2 regions of the Paenibacillus sp. JJ1722 genome follow, and region 2 is predicted to be linked to the other one. Evidence: riboswitches for the same ligand, from Rfam matches in the RefSeq annotation. Region 2 holds a riboswitch; the other holds the start of a gene.
What was found. A riboswitch is a leader RNA that binds a small molecule or an ion and turns the genes downstream of it on or off. The one in region 2 is predicted to bind thiamine pyrophosphate.
Positions count from the first base shown of each region.

Region 1 (4,276 bases), 600 kb from region 2:
CTGGTTGGAGGAAATGGAACAGAAGTACGCGAATGCCGTAACGTTTCAAGATGCTTTTCAAAAATATTGCTGGGATGTGGACGGTCTGGATGAAATTCGTATTGCACCGTTCCATACACTGGCACACAGCGGAAAGACTTTTTTCGACCATTCTCATATTTGGCATATGGAGCAAAACCGGGAGCTGGCTGGGCTGTCTTCCCTGTTTATGGAGACAGAGTACCGCGTGATCACGGACGAAGCAAGCGAGGAAGAGGTCATTCGCTGGTGGAACGAGATGGCAGAGGATGGTCATGAAGGGATTGTGATCAAGCCGGAACGCTTTTTGATGAAAAATCGGGACAAGATGATTCAGCCTGCAATCAAGGTGAGAGGCCGGAAGTATTTGCACATCATTTACGGTATGGATTATCTTGCCTCTGAGAATTTAAAGCGTCTGAAGCAGCGTCGAACGAACAAAAAGGAGCGTCATGCCCTGATGGAAGGAGCGCTTGGTATGGAAGGCGTGGAACGTTTTGTCCGCAAGGATACGGTAGATCGTATTCATGAATGCGTCCTTGCCGCGCTATCTCTGGAATCGGAGCCGATTGATCCGAGATTGTAGTTTGCGAAGGAGGGATTGAGATGGAAAGGGGTACACCGTTAATTGATATTGGCGTGAACTTGATGCACCGTTCGTTTCATGCGGATCGGGAACAGGTGGTAGAGAGAGCCGCAGCTGTAGGGATTTCACCCCTGATTATTACCGGGACCAGTGTCCGCAGCAGTCGGGAGGCTTCTCAGTATGCAGCACGTTATCCGGGCAAGCTGTATGCGACAGCTGGCGTGCATCCCCATGATGCCAAAGACTGCAGCGCAGATACGATTCAGCAGCTCCGCCAGCTGGCGAGTCAGCCGCAGGTCATATCCATAGGGGAATGCGGATTGGACTATAACCGTGATTTTTCGCCGCGTGATGTGCAGCGCCGATGGTTTGAGGAGCAAATCCAACTGGCGGGTGAGCTTAATATGCCGTTATTTCTTCATGAACGAGATGCACATGAGGATTTTGTTGCTATGCTGCGGGAGTATCAAGGGCTTGTCGATAAAGCAGTGGTGCATTGTTTTACAGGCACGGAACAAGAATTGCATACGTATGTAGAGATGGGACTGTATATCGGGATCACCGGCTGGATTTGCGACGAACGGCGTGGCAAACATCTGCGTGAACTGGTCAGAGATATTCCCTTGGACCGTCTGATGATTGAAACGGATGCACCATTTTTGACCCCGCGTAATTTGCCCGTGAAGCCTAAAGAAGGGCGTAATGAGCCCATGTATCTCGCTCACATTGCTGCTACGGTTGCCGAATGTACAGGCCGAAGCATGATGGAGATCGAAATCGCCACGACGGAGACAGCCAAACGTTTCTTCGGATTATAGGATTGTCAAAGCCATAGATGTGGTATATATTATAGTGAATTAAAAAAGCATTGTCGGGAGCTTGAGAAAGTCAGGCTGAGAGGGTGGCCCTTGCCACTGACCGTGAAATCTGATCTGGGTAATGCCAGCGTAGAGAAACCAAGAACACTATACAGGAATGCCGCTTGTTTCGCGGTTGTCGATAGATACAATGTATGTCCTAGCATTTTACCTTGACCCTGACTTTGGCTTGGTATCAGTGTAGTAGCTTAGACTACTGGTTATATAAGGCATATCGACGAATGATGTTTTGTATGGTGCTTCACCTTTTACTGCGCATAAAGCTTGCCTGGAGATTCAGCTCCAGACAAGCTTTTTTTTATGGCCAAGAGGCCAATTATAAGGAAAAAGGGGAGCACGCAATAATGAATACTGCTGTAAGAGCGTCCAAAGGGTTGAAGCTGACTGATATTTTGGTCACGATTGTGATCGCTGTTGTGTTCGGGTTAGTCTACAAAATATGGGGACCTGCCTATGATTTGATGAAACCATTCGGTCTACACGCCGAGCAACTGATGTATGGCATGTGGTTTATGGCAGGCACGTTTGCTTATCTCATCATTCGCAAGCCGGGTGTTGCAATTTTGGCAGAGGTGGCAGCGGCAACGGTCAGTGCTTTTTTGGGAAGCGAATGGGGGATGTCCACTTTGTACTATGGCCTGCTGCAAGGCTTGGGAGCGGAGCTATTTTTTGCGGCTTTTCTGTATCGGAACGCAAACCTGTGGGTTGCTTCGCTAGCTGCGGCCGGGGCGGCTGTCGCTTCTCTGATTTTAGACTTCAGCTACGGGTATATTGATCAGCTTTCGACCTGGAACTATGTTTTGTTTATTGGTTTTCGCATGATTGGCAGCATTGTGATTGCCGGGGTATTCGCGTTCTATCTGGCTAGGGCATTGGAGGTAACCGGAGTCACGCGAAGTTTGAGACCCGCAACGGAACAAGATTATAAGGGGCTGGATTGATGAGCCAGGCAACCGAAGATGTGGTGGCTTCGATCACCCGTCTTCGGTTGAAATTCCCCGGTGAGCAGGAGCTGCTTTTTCACAATATGTCTTTGTCTGTCCGCAAGGGGGAAAAGCTGCTGTTGCTGGGACCGAGTGGATGCGGTAAATCAACGCTGCTCCAAGTGTTAAGCGGTCTGATTCCACGCACGATAGAAGTGCCTATGAAATGCGATGCTGCTGTAATCCCAAGTGTCTCAGGTATTGTATTTCAAGATCCTGATACGCAGTTTTGTATGTCATATGCAGACGAGGAACTGGCTTTTGTGTTGGAAAATAATCAGGTTCCTCGTGAGCAGATGCGATCCCGTATTCGCGAGCTGCTGATACAGGTTGGTCTATCAACGGATGATATACACATGCCCATTGGCAGCATGTCACAGGGAATGAAACAGCGGCTGGCGATTGCGTCTGTGCTGGCTATGGAGCCAGAAGTGCTTTTTCTGGATGAGCCCACGGCTTTGTTGGACGAGGAAGGCACTACACAGGTGTGGGATACCATTCGAAACATTTCGGTAGACCAGACACTGGTGATCGTGGAGCATAAAATTAATGAAATTGTCCATGATGTGGACCGGATTGTGGTGCTTTCTGCTCAAGGGGAGATCATTGCGGATGGAAGGGCGGAAGAAGTATTTCATGGGCAGCGGCAGGCATTGTCCGAGTATGGCGTGTGGTACCCGGGAGTATGGAGTGAATCGTCTTCGCCGCGTTGGAGTGAATCAGTGACACAGCAGAATGGTACGGGGAATGGTACAGGGATTGATTTGCTGGAGCTGGAACATTTTAGTGGCCTCCGCGGTTTAAGTTCAGTGATTTATGTGGAGCATGCGCAGGTGAAGCCTGGCGACTGGATTGGCGTGGTCGGTGAAAACGGGGCTGGCAAAAGCTCACTGCTGCTCTCCATGATGCGCTTACTTCGCACACAGGGACGTTATAGCGTGCGCGGAATTGAGGCAGGCAGTACGGAACAACTGGCAGAGCGTATCGGGTTCGCGTTTCAAAATCCCGAGCTGCAATTCGTAGCACACACCGTACGAAAGGAACTAGAGTATTCGTTACCCAAGAGCTTGTTCACCGTTGAACAGTGCCGGGAACGGGTCGATCGGATGCTCGTACAGTTCGGACTGGAGCGGCTGGACGAGCGTCATCCGTATCAGCTTTCATTGGGCCAAAAAAGGCGGTTGAGTATTGCTACGGCTATGATCCGTGAGCCGGAAGTGCTGCTGCTGGATGAACCGACTTTTGGGCAGGATGCGCGTAATACCTTTGTCATGCTGGATATGTTGGAGCAGCTGAGAGCGGCAGGCACGGCCATTGTGATGGTCACGCATGACCCGGAAATTGTCCGTCGATATTGTACCAATATATGGCGGATTCAGAAAGGGGAACTCCAGTATGAACCTATCCTTTCCCCATCATAAAACATGGCTGCATCGCGTGAATCCGGGCCTAAAGCTTGTTATGTTTTCCATACTGTTTGTGGTCGTTATAGTCATCCATGATCCGAATGTCATGTTTAATGTTGCGTGTGCTATGCTGCTGCTGCTTGTCTGGTCAGGCCATCCATGGAAGCGGCTGCTGCTGTATGGATCTCCCTTTATATTGGTGTTTATTTCAACCTCAACGGGCATGATGATGTTCGGCAAAGGGGTGACGACCTGGTGGACATGGGGCCTGATCCATATTACGCAGGAAAGCTTTTATCGGGGTATACATCTGGGCTTTCGTGCGCTGAGTATGGCGGCGGTAGGGTTGCTGTTTGGTTTAACGACTCGTCCAGTGAACCTTTTTTATTCACTGATGCAGCAATG
Region 1 covers NZ_CP182500.1:1,048,369-1,052,644, forward strand. The annotation lists gene ACM1ND_RS04830 (polynucleotide kinase-phosphatase) at 1-604, shown strand, start outside; gene ACM1ND_RS04835 (TatD family hydrolase) at 625-1,422, shown strand; TPP riboswitch at 1,466-1,577, shown strand; gene ACM1ND_RS04840 (ECF transporter S component) at 1,827-2,423, shown strand; gene ACM1ND_RS04845 (ABC transporter ATP-binding protein) at 2,423-3,886, shown strand; gene ACM1ND_RS04850 (energy-coupling factor transporter transmembrane component T family protein) at 3,861-4,276, shown strand, end outside.
Region 1: it holds a riboswitch for thiamine pyrophosphate, as region 2 does, so the genes downstream of both, ACM1ND_RS04840 (ECF transporter S component) here and ACM1ND_RS01990 (ABC transporter substrate-binding protein) in region 2, are expected to answer to the same signal.

Region 2 (4,276 bases):
CCTCCACAGCCGGTACGCCGTTAATGGTTCCTTTATCTAGATCTACACCCTTCATTTCTTTAAAATCAGGGCCGGGGAAAGATTTATGAGCATGCCCAAACAGAATAGCGTTAATTCCGTCCACCTGGCTTAAATATTTAACGGCATTCTCCATCATTGGCGTTTGCGGCACATCCTCATAACCTGTGTGCGCAAGCACGACAATAATGTCAGCACCTTCCGTCTTCATTTGAGGAATAAACTTTTTCGCCGTTTCCACAATATCCTTCGTAACGACTTTATCCTTCAAATTGGCTTCATCCCACTGCATAATTTGTGGTGTGACCAAACCGATGACGCCCACTCTAAGGATGTGCTCTTGGCCCTTCTCGTCCGTTACCGTTTTATCAAGAATTCGATAAGGGGTAAAATAATTTTTAGTAGCTTGCCCCCCCTTGTCAACATAAACATTCGCATTTACGTAAGGAAAATCGGCTCCCTTGAGCGATTTCTCCAGAAAATCGAGACCGTAGTTGAATTCGTGGTTACCCACTGTCGCCGCATCATAGCCCATCAAGTTCATCATCTTGTAGACTGGATGGACACCGCCTTCTTTTTCATAGGTTTTGTTTCTGGCCATATAATCGCCTAATGGATTGCCCTGTAACAAATCACCGTTATCGAACAGCATGCTGTTTCTTGTTTCACTACGCGCCTGTTGGATCAAACCAGCTGTGCTAATCAAGCCATATTCGTTGGTTTCTTTGTCTGAATAGTAATCATAGTTCATCAGCGACGCATGAATATCCGTTGTTTCCATGATCCGCAAATTCACCGTAGCGCTATCGCGAGAATCGCTAGCTGCCCAGGATGGAGCGGCCGAAAACACCAGCATGCTACAAGCCACAACTGCTGCTGTAAACCCTTTAAACCAATTTTTACGAAATAACAAAATATACCCCTCCTCATTAAGGTGTATGCCTCATATACATACTTTTGCACATATATGTAAGCCTTGAACCCACCATTTCTATTTTAATCCAACGCCAGATAAAAGAGTAGTCATTTACTTAAATTATTTATGAAAAAATAATTAATTTTCTCAAAAATAAAAACCAGCAAACCTCCTAAAAAACTCGGAGATTCACCGGCTTATCCATTTATATTCGTATTACTTCTTCCAAACCTGGCGCTCAGATTGCTGACCCACATACTCAATGCGTGTCGGATTCACGTCCAGAATGACATAATCGGGATCATCCGGTCCGGAAAACCATTCCTTCAAGGAATCGTTCCACACTTGTTTGCGCAGCCCCTCATCAGTTGTGATCTGGACGGTAGCCTCCACTTCTACGACTTCCTTCGTACCGCCAACTTCATAACCCAGCAGCAGATAAGCATTCGGATTGTCCTTTAGCTCCTCTACTTTATGCGTTTTGCGATCTGTCGCCAGATGAATGTTCATTCCATCGTTAAAAAGGGCCATATAGCGTACTTTCGGTTTGCCACCCTCTACCGTACCTAACGAGCAAAATTTGTTGTTATCCAAAGCCTTCACAATGGCTTGTTCCAGTTGGTTGCGATCCAATGTTTCCGTTTTACCCACAGTACAACAACTCCTTTTCACGAATTAGAATTCTCTACGGCCACGCCATTGGGCACCAGCCCATCTGAACCTACTTGCGTAGCTGTTCTGAAAATAACATGACCGGATCGAATCGAATTGATTCATGCTCATTTTCAGATCAAAGCTCACAGTAAAAGTGTACCCTGTGGTTCGGCAAATGAACCGTCACCTCTCCCTTCATGCTGGACAGACCCGCATTCAAGGCATATAATCGTCGTAGTAAACCCGAATAAATGAACCCATTAAACCATACAATGCCAGGGGTGCTGGAATCGGCCGGCTGAGAGTGTGTCCCAAGACACTGACCCTTACAACCTGATCTGGGTAATGCCAGCGTAGGAATGCTTAAGCAAGATGTGCCTTTTTTACATAGGACCATCCCTTACTTTGGTATATACAAGCGCAAGCGTCCCGGAAACTCGGGGCGCTTTTTTTGTTGAAGATTAAGTTGTTGGAAAGATCGCATCCGGCAGATGTTATTTTTAGAAAATGGGGAACTTAAGCTGTCTGATTGGACGGATAACGGGTAATTAAAGGAGAGAACACAACGATGAAGCGCATGAAAATATTAAGCCTGGGACTGATCAGTCTGTGGCTCATGGCCCTGACCCTGACCGCTTGCGGTGGAAGTCCCCCCACATCCCAAGAAGCGGCTCCCGCTACCGACACTCAAACGTCTACTCCGGCAAAGGGGCTCAAAGATGTTAAAGTCGTGCTCGACTGGACACCCAATACGAATCATACGGGACTCTATGTCGCTAAGGACAAAGGATTTTACGAAAAAGCGGGTTTGAATGTCCAAATTGTTCAACCTGGTTCAGGCGGAGCTGATCAAATGGTTGCTTCTAATGCTGCACCTTTTGGTATCAGCTACCAAGAAGGCGTCACACAGGCTCGTACGCAAGGCGTGCCGCTTGTATCCATCGCTGCGGTGATTCAGCATAATACCTCAGGCTTCGCAGCCCCGGTAGATCGTGGAATTAAGAGCCCGAAAGATTTTGAAGGTAAAAAATACGGCGGTTGGGGCTCTCCCGTAGAAGAAGCGGTCATGAAATCCATCATGGATTCAGACAAAGGCGATGTGAGCAAAGTGAAGATCATCAACATGGGCAATGCAGACTATTTTACAGCCGTGAAGCGGGATATCGACTTTGCCTGGATTTTCTACGCATGGACCGGAATCGAGGCCCAGCTTCGAGGTGAGCCATTGGATATGCTGTATGTAAAAGATTATTCCAAAAGCCTCGATTACTATACACCTGTAATTGTGAGCAACGAACAGACAATAAAAAATGATCCCGAGCTGGTCAAAGCGTTCATGGACGCTACCGCACAAGGCTATGAATACACTATCGCTCATCCGGAAGAAGCCGCAGACATCTTAAGCAAAGCTGTACCGGAGCTGGATAAAAAACTGGTACTTGCCAGCCAAAAATGGCTAAGCCCGCGTTATCAGGACGATGCCGCGCAATGGGGTGTGCAAAAACCGGAGGTATGGCAAAACTATTCGGACTGGATGTACGAACGCAAGCTGCTCAGCAAGCCTTTGGAAGTCGATAAAGCCTTCACAAACGGTTTCCTGCCCAAGCGTTGATCATTTGTTAAAACGCTAAATAAGACTGAACTAGAGAAGTGAACGAAGCGCCACTACGCAGTCGGATGGTGCTTCCCATCGCTGCTGTACCCAGATTTCTTTTATAAATATCCAGAGGTTGAAATCTGGGTACAAAGGCGAATGTTAACGCTTGTACAGCACCATTCCGCCCACTTCGTTCTCGTTCCACTTGGTTTATTCTTTAGTTTCTCATATTATCTAAGCGCTAAGTAGGTGCGCTTGTGTGTTAAAAATGCCACACAAACCAGCTTTAAAAATAGGGTGTTTTTAAGGCGGTTGGCAGCGTAGTGGTTCATTTGAATCTGGAGAAGCGCAGCGATCGTAAGATCAAATGAAACGCGAAGCGGTCTCCCCGCCTTAAACCACCATATTTTTTTAATAACACTCCAAATAAAGGACAGGTGAATTTGCATGGCTAACACACTGCTCAGTATTCAAGTAATCCCTAAAACTCCTAATAACGAGGACTCTTACCCGTATGTAGATAAGGCGATCGAGGTCATTCAGCGCTCCGGTGTCAAACATCAGGTGAATCCATTGGATACGACCATGGAGGGCGAGCTCGACGAGTTGCTGAAAGTGGTTAAAGAAATGCACGAGGCTTTGACGGAAGCGGGCAGTCCCAGCGTCATTTCACAGATCAAAATCGCACATAACCCACAAGGCATCAGCATGAACAAGCTGACCGAGAAATATCGCCCATGAATCCGAAAGGCAAGAACGCATCCTGGTGGAAAAGCGTATGGCCGCCCTTTGTGGCGGTCCTCTTCTTTTTAGCGGCCTGGCAGGGGGCGGTTTCCTATTTGCATGTTGAATCCTGGCTGCTGCCTGCTCCATCCCTCATCGTACAAGAGGGCATAGCCCAGACGGCGCTGCTTGGTGCCCATACATGGGCTACGATTCGTCTGACACTTGCCGGATTCGCGATAGGGACAGCAACGGGACTGTTGATCGCCATCGTTCTTCATACGATTCCTTTTCTCAAATCCGCCCTGTATCCGCTGCTTATCCTGAGCCAAAACATTCCAATCATCGCCCTGGGACCGCTGCTCATG
Region 2 covers NZ_CP182500.1:452,767-457,042, reverse strand. The annotation lists gene ACM1ND_RS02000 (bifunctional 2',3'-cyclic-nucleotide 2'-phosphodiesterase/3'-nucleotidase) at 1-931, opposite strand, end outside; gene ACM1ND_RS01995 (pyridoxamine 5'-phosphate oxidase family protein) at 1,151-1,585, opposite strand; TPP riboswitch at 1,856-1,965, shown strand; gene ACM1ND_RS01990 (ABC transporter substrate-binding protein) at 2,157-3,200, shown strand; gene ACM1ND_RS01985 (hypothetical protein) at 3,208-3,390, opposite strand; gene ACM1ND_RS01980 (MTH1187 family thiamine-binding protein) at 3,633-3,926, shown strand; gene ACM1ND_RS01975 (ABC transporter permease) at 3,923-4,276, shown strand, end outside.